One region of the Streptomyces sp. NPDC037242 genome, then DNA from elsewhere that is predicted to be linked to it. Evidence: riboswitches for the same ligand, from Rfam matches in the RefSeq annotation. Region 1 holds a riboswitch; the other holds the start of a gene.
What was found. Region 1 has a riboswitch for cyclic di-AMP ahead of ACZ7GJ_RS02295 (LysM peptidoglycan-binding domain-containing M23 family metallopeptidase). Riboswitches for the same ligand answer to the same signal wherever they lie in the genome.

Region 1 (3,198 bases):
TCCCCCACTCCCTCGGTGAAGCTGTCCCCGATCGCCGCGTACGAGCCGATGGTCTTGAGTGTCGTCGTCGCTGCCACGAGACCACATCCTTCACCCCGGCGCGTGACCTACGCCACCGTAGGCAGGGGTTGACGGACCGTGATTTATACCACCCGGCGGGTGAGGAATAACAGCGCGTGAGGCCGGGACCCCCCTCGGGTCCCGGCCTCACGCGGGTCAGGCTTCCGCCGGAGCGCCCGGCGGAGGGGCCGTCAGATGCTGACGCCCTTGGAGCGGAGGTAGGCCAGCGGGTCGATGTCGGAACCGTAGGACGGGCCGGTGCGGATCTCGAAGTGGAGGTGCGGGCCGGTCACGTTGCCGGTGGCGCCGGAGAGGCCGATGCTCTGCCCGGCGGTGACGCTCTGGCCGACCGAGACCGACAGCTGGGAGAGGTGGCCGTACTGGGAGTACTTGCCGTCGGCGTGCCGGATGACGACCTCGTTGCCGTACGCGCCGCCCCAGCCGGCGGAGACGACGGTGCCCGCGCCGACCGCCTTGATGGTGGTGCCGGTGCTCGCGATGAAGTCGACGCCCGTGTGGTAGCCGCTGGACCACATGGCGCCGGCGGTCTTGTAGGCGGTGGAGACGCCGCCGCCGACCGGGGAGACGAAACCGGAGGACGGCGCGGCCTGCTGCTCGGCGGGGGCGGCGGGCGCCGCCTGCGCCTCGTCCGCGGGGGCGCCGCCCTCGTCCGAGGGAGCACTGTCGAGCGCGGCCTGGTCGGCCCGGCCCTCGCCGGCGGAGGCCGGGTCGGCCGCATCGGCCGGGGATTCGGCGGAGGACTGCTCGACGGGGGCCGGAGCCTGCTTCGGGGCCGGAGCGGCGGTGGGAGCGGACTCCCCCTGGGCGCCGAGCGTCAGCTTCAGCCCGGGGTGGATCAGCGAGGGGTCGGCGCCGACGGCCGCGCGGTTGTCGGCGTACAGCTGCTGCCAGCCGCCGGTGAGGTGCTGCTGGGCGGCGATCTTGGAGAGATGGTCGCCCGGGACGACGGTGTACACGGACGGCGCGGCCGCCGCAGCGGCGGCGGGAGCGGCCTGCAGCGCCGCGGGAACCTGCGCGGCCACGACGGGCGCCGCGGCCGGGGCGGAGGCGGAGGCGGCCTGGGCGGAGGCGGCCCCGAACAGCGGGAGCACGAGGGCCGCGCCGCCGGTGCCTGCCATGGCGAAACCGCGGGATATCGAGGGGGACTTGGGACGGCGGTGCTTACCCTTTGCAGGCATGGTGAATTCCTCTCCGTCGCCTGCGAGGTGAGCTGTCGGGTTCGGACTGGAGATGTCCGGCCGTACATGAACAGCACATGTACGGCTTCACCCCGAGCCGTCCCGGTATAAAGATCCGGAACAGCGGCCTACCTGGTTCCCCCGCTCCTGCCGCGCGCGTGAATAGTCGGGTGCGGTTTCCGGATGGGGCAGGATTCGGCGGTCCATCCGGATCGAGAGCGAAGCTAATCGAGTTCGTCCACACGGAACAAGCCATGAATTTCCTGACGGAAACTCAAGGGTGATGATCCAGCGGAATTCCGGTCACCCTGCGTCCATTCCGCGGCGGCAACAGCCGCCCTGGGAAAGCAATTCGCCCATGATGATCAGGCACTCACGGTCACCGTATGATCTGGCTCACGGGGACGCGCCCGATCTCGCCTGCACTTATGGCAAGTTGCCGCCAAGTAGTGTAATTCGGACATCCCCTCAACCACCCGGAGGAGCCGCCGTGACCCAGCAGATACCCCAGAGCCCGTCCACCGAACCGGGGCTGGCCGGAGTGCGCAACTTCCGTGACGTGGGCGGCCTTCCGGCCGCCGACGGACGCAGGGTCAAGACGGGACGACTGTTCCGAAGCGGACATCTCGCGCATGCCACCGAAACCGACGCAGAGTTCCTCGCATCCCTCGGCCTGCACACCATCTTCGACTTCCGCAACGGCGCCGACCACGCGCTGGAAGGACGGGACGTGGAGCTGCCGGGCGTGCTCAACGTCAACATCCCGCTCTCGGACCCGGCGGACGGGCGGGAGTTCTGGAAGATGGTCCGCGACGGCGACCTCGACCAGCTCCGCTCGATCCTGGGCGACGGCAAGGCCGCGGATCGGATGGCGAACTCGTACCGCACGATCATCAAGAACCGCACCGCCGAGCACAGCCGGGTGGTGCACGCCCTGGCCGGGGACAGCGTCCCGGCCCTGATGCACTGCGCGGCCGGCAAGGACCGGGCCGGGCTGTCGATCGCCGTCACCCTGCTCGCACTGGGCGTCGGGCGCGAGGCGGTCGTGGCGGACTACTTGGAGTCGAACGCCCCGCACAACCGCTACCGGGTCCGCCGCGGCAGCCCGGCCCCCGAGGCCCGCTCCCCCGAGGTGATGGAGCTGCTCGCCCCGCTCTTCGACGCCCGCGCCGAGTACCTGGAGGCCGCCTTCGAGACCATCGACGGCCACTGGGGCGGCCTGGACCGCTACCTCGCCGAGGGCCTCGGACTCACGCCCGAGACCCTCGACCGGCTCCGCGACCGACTGCTCGACTGACCGCTCGACCGACTGCTCGACCGACCGCTCGGCCGACTGCTCAACCGAGATCGCCCGGCGGAGCAGGCCGTCAGCCGTTGCTGACGGCCTGCTTCACCAGCGTCCTGCCGAAGTCCCACATCAGCCCGCCGCCCCCGTGCGCCTCGTCCATGACCTCCCGGAAGGCCCTGACGAACCGGTCCACGTCCGCCTCGTCCACGACGAGCGGCGGGATGAGCTTGATCACTTCCAGGTGGTCCCCGGAGACCTGCGTGAGGATCCGGTGCTTCTGGAGCAGCGGCACCACGACCATCTGCGCGAAGAGCCCCTTGCGGGCCGCCTGCAGCATCGTCCACCGGCTGCGCAGCCCCAGCGAGGACGGGCGGCCGAACTCGATCCCGATCATCAGGCCGCGCCCCCGCACCTCGTGCAGCAGCTCGTACTCGTCCACCAGCGCGGCGAGCCGCCCCCGCAACAGGTCGCCCATGGCCCGGGCGTTGGCCACCACTTCCTCGTCCTCCATGACGGAGAGCACCGCCAGACCGGCCGCCATCGCCTGCGCGTTGGAGCCGAAGCTGGCGGAGTGCACGAGCACCCGGTCCATGGACGAGTAGACCTTCTTGAAGATCCAGTCCCTGCCCAGGGTCGCGCCGACGGGGACGT
Region 2 (3,198 bases), on a different contig from region 1:
GGACCCCGAGCGCTTCGCCGAACCGGACACGCTCGACCTCTCCCGGGCGGACAACCAGCACCTCGGATACGGGCACGGGATCCACTACTGCCTGGGCGCACCGCTGGCCCGGCTCGAAGGGCAGACGGCGCTTGCGACTTTGCTGACGCGTCTGCCGGATCTGGAACTCGCTGCTCCGCCCGAGGACCTGCGCTGGCGCGGCGGACTGATCATGCGTGGCCTGCGCACCCTTCCGGTCCGCTTCACACCTCGCAACGAGTGAAGGCACACTGACCCGCAGTCAGTTTCCGTCGAAACTTGTGACAAGCGTTCGAAGGCCGCTAGGTTCTGCCGTTACCCCGCCGTTATGCGAAAGGTGCACCCTCATGCGTTCCGGGAACGGCCGCCACAGACGCCCCCGCCAGGTCCCCGCGATTGTCGTCACCGCAGGAGTCACAGGCTCCGCGCTGGCCCTGCCGCTGCTCGCCGCCACGGGCGCGAGCGCGGCCGAGACCTCCACGTGGGACAAGGTCGCCGAGTGCGAGAGCGGCGGCACCTGGAGCGCCAACTTCGGCAGCGGTGCGTACGGCGGGCTCCAGTTCACCGAGGAGCAGTGGAAGGGTGCCGGCGGGCTCGACTTCGCGCCCCGCGCCGACCTGGCCAGCCGTTCTCAGCAGATCGCCGTCGCCGAACGCGTGCTGGCCGCCCAGGGTCCCCGGGCGTGGCCGATGTGCGCGGAGTCGGCCGGCCTGACCCAGCAGGCGCCCGCCGCGGACGTGGACCCGGGCATGCCCGGCAGCCGTTCCTCCGTCGCCCCGTCCCCGTCCCGCCCGGACGACTCCGTACCGGTCGGCGGGTCCGGCGACCGGGCCACGGACTTCGGGGCTCCCCAGCAGGCCTCCCCGAGCCCGTCCGGTACGCCGTCCTTCCTGCTGCCCGACGTCCCGCTCGGGCCGCCCAGCGGACTGCCCGTCATGCCGGACCCGGTCCCGGACCTGCCGACGACGGCCCCGACGGCCCCCACGGCCCCGACGACCCCGATCGCCCCGGTCGACCCGGCGGCGCCCTCCACGGGCCCCTCGGCCCCCACGACGGCTCCCGTTGCCCCCACGACGCCGGCCGCCCCGGGCACGCCCTCCGCGGACCCGAGCGCCCCGGCGGCCCCCGGTGCCCCGGGCGCCCCCGGCGCCCCGGCCGAGGGCGGCGGCAAGCACCGCGGGGAGCCCGCGGTCGAGGCTCCCGTCGCATCTGATGCCGCGTCGGAACCGAAGTACACCGTGAAGGAGGGCGACAGCCTGGCCGCCATCGCGGACGCCAACGACCTCAAGGGCGGCTGGAACGCGCTCTATGCGGCCAATGAGCAGGTCATCGGCGAGGACGCCAACCTGATCAAGCCCGGCCAGAATCTGGATCTAACCCAGAAATAGGGGCACTTCGGGCATCCCAAAACAGCTGATTGCCCGTTTTGGGCAAGTGAGACATGTGTCTCTTCCGGTCAACTGGCGTGTCTGGTCCGGAGGCTTCCGCAAACCCCGTCCTCACCTGCGCAAACACTGATCCGGAGAGCGCAAGTAGGCCCCGTTTCTCCCCGATGGCGCTCGTTGAACATCGGGGAGAGACCTGCCTACCTTCTGAATCGCTCGCCACCGCGGGCTCCTTCGACCGCATCGCCGAATCCTGCCGGCGGACGGGGGGAACAGTCGTCGCGCAAGCGCCGAAGGCAGGAGCGGGGGAACCAAGGTAGGCGCCGGGAGCGGCCGTTGAGAGACGGTCACGCCACCGGCTAGGGGTTAAGCGGTGCGCTAGGTCGCACCGCCGGGCAACTCACTCGCCCGAACCCGACAGCTCACCTCGTAGGCGTCGGTGAGGAGAAACTCCATGCTGCTTTCCGGCAAGGGCAAGCACCGTCGCGGTACTGCAATCCAGCGGTCCGTCCGCATCGCAACGCTCGCCGGTGTCGCCGGTGTGGCCGTCGCCGCCCCCCTGATGGCCGCGGGCACCGCCTCCGCCGCCACCGCCTCCCAGTGGGACAAGGTCGCGCAGTGCGAGGCCGGCGGCAACTGGGCCATCAACACGGGCAACGGCTACTACGGCGGCCTGCAGTTCTCGTCCTCCACCTGGGCCGCCTACGGCGGCAAGGCGTACGCCGCGCAGGCCAACCAGGCCACCAAGGCCCAGCAGATAGCCATCGCCGAGAAGGTCCTCAAGGGCCAGGGCAAGGGCGCCTGGCCGTCCTGCGGCGTCGGCCTGACCAACGCCGCGTACAACGGCGGCGCGGCCGAGACCCCGGCCAAGCCCAAGGCCGAGCCCAAGAAGGAGCAGAAGGCCGCGCCGAAGAAGGAGACCAAGCGCTCCGAGACCCCGGCGCCGGTCAAGCCGAAGGCGGAGACCCCGGCCAAGCCGAAGACCGAGGCCCCGAAGACCGGCAACGGCTCGTACGAGGTCAAGTCCGGCGACACCCTGGGCACCATCGCCGACGCCAACGGCGTCAAGGGCGGCTGGGAGAAGCTCTACGAGCTCAACAAGGACATCGTCTCCGACGCCGACCTGATCTTCCCGGGCCAGAAGCTGAAGCTCAGCTGAATCCTGCGGTAACACCCCACCGCCCGGCGCGTCCCTCGATGCGCCGGGCGGTGGCGTGCGCCGGGCGTCCTGGCCGGTGGGAGCCCGATGATCAAGAGACCTATGTCCCGGAAGAGGGGTATTCGGTCCCTTTTTCGTCCCAGGACCCGGGCGGTCGGCTGGCCGAGTGCCCGGAGCCGGTTAGGCTCTAGTCGGCAAGGCCATCCCACGGCCTGACGCCACCGCACACCCAGCGTCACATCCCAGAAGGAGATGCTCGTGCCGTCCATCGACGTCGTCGTAGCCCGGGAAATCCTGGACTCCCGAGGCAACCCCACGGTCGAGGTCGAGGTGGGCCTCGACGATGGCAGCACCGGCCGTGCTGCAGTTCCGTCCGGCGCCTCCACCGGTGCCTTCGAGGCCATCGAGCTCCGTGACGGTGACCCCAACCGTTACTTCGGCAAGGGCGTAGAGAAGGCCGTCCTGGCCGTCATCGAGCAGATCGGGCCGGAGCTCGTCGGCTACGACGCCACCGAGCAGCGCCTGATCGACCAGGCCATGTTCGACCTGGACGCCACCGACAACAAGGGCTCGCTCGGCGCCAACGCCATCCTCGGCGTGTCCCTCGCCGTCGCGCACGCCGCGTCCGAGGCCTCG

Region 2: linked by a shared signal. The riboswitch ahead of ACZ7GJ_RS33870 (transglycosylase family protein) and the one ahead of ACZ7GJ_RS02295 (LysM peptidoglycan-binding domain-containing M23 family metallopeptidase) in region 1 are both predicted to bind cyclic di-AMP.

Annotation. Positions count from the first base shown of each region.
Region 1 is NZ_JBVJUY010000001.1:536,948-540,145, reverse strand. Features, by position in the region: gene ACZ7GJ_RS02300 (SGNH/GDSL hydrolase family protein) at 1-77, opposite strand, end outside; gene ACZ7GJ_RS02295 (LysM peptidoglycan-binding domain-containing M23 family metallopeptidase) at 252-1,259, opposite strand; cyclic di-AMP (ydaO/yuaA leader) riboswitch at 1,262-1,438, opposite strand; gene ACZ7GJ_RS02290 (tyrosine-protein phosphatase) at 1,750-2,556, shown strand; gene ACZ7GJ_RS02285 (aspartate aminotransferase family protein) at 2,627-3,198, opposite strand, start outside.
Region 2 is NZ_JBVJUY010000040.1:67,838-71,035, forward strand. Features, by position in the region: gene ACZ7GJ_RS33860 (cytochrome P450 family protein) at 1-262, shown strand, start outside; gene ACZ7GJ_RS33865 (transglycosylase family protein) at 366-1,406, shown strand; cyclic di-AMP (ydaO/yuaA leader) riboswitch at 1,682-1,854, shown strand; gene ACZ7GJ_RS33870 (transglycosylase family protein) at 1,858-2,562, shown strand; gene eno (phosphopyruvate hydratase) at 2,821-3,198, shown strand, end outside.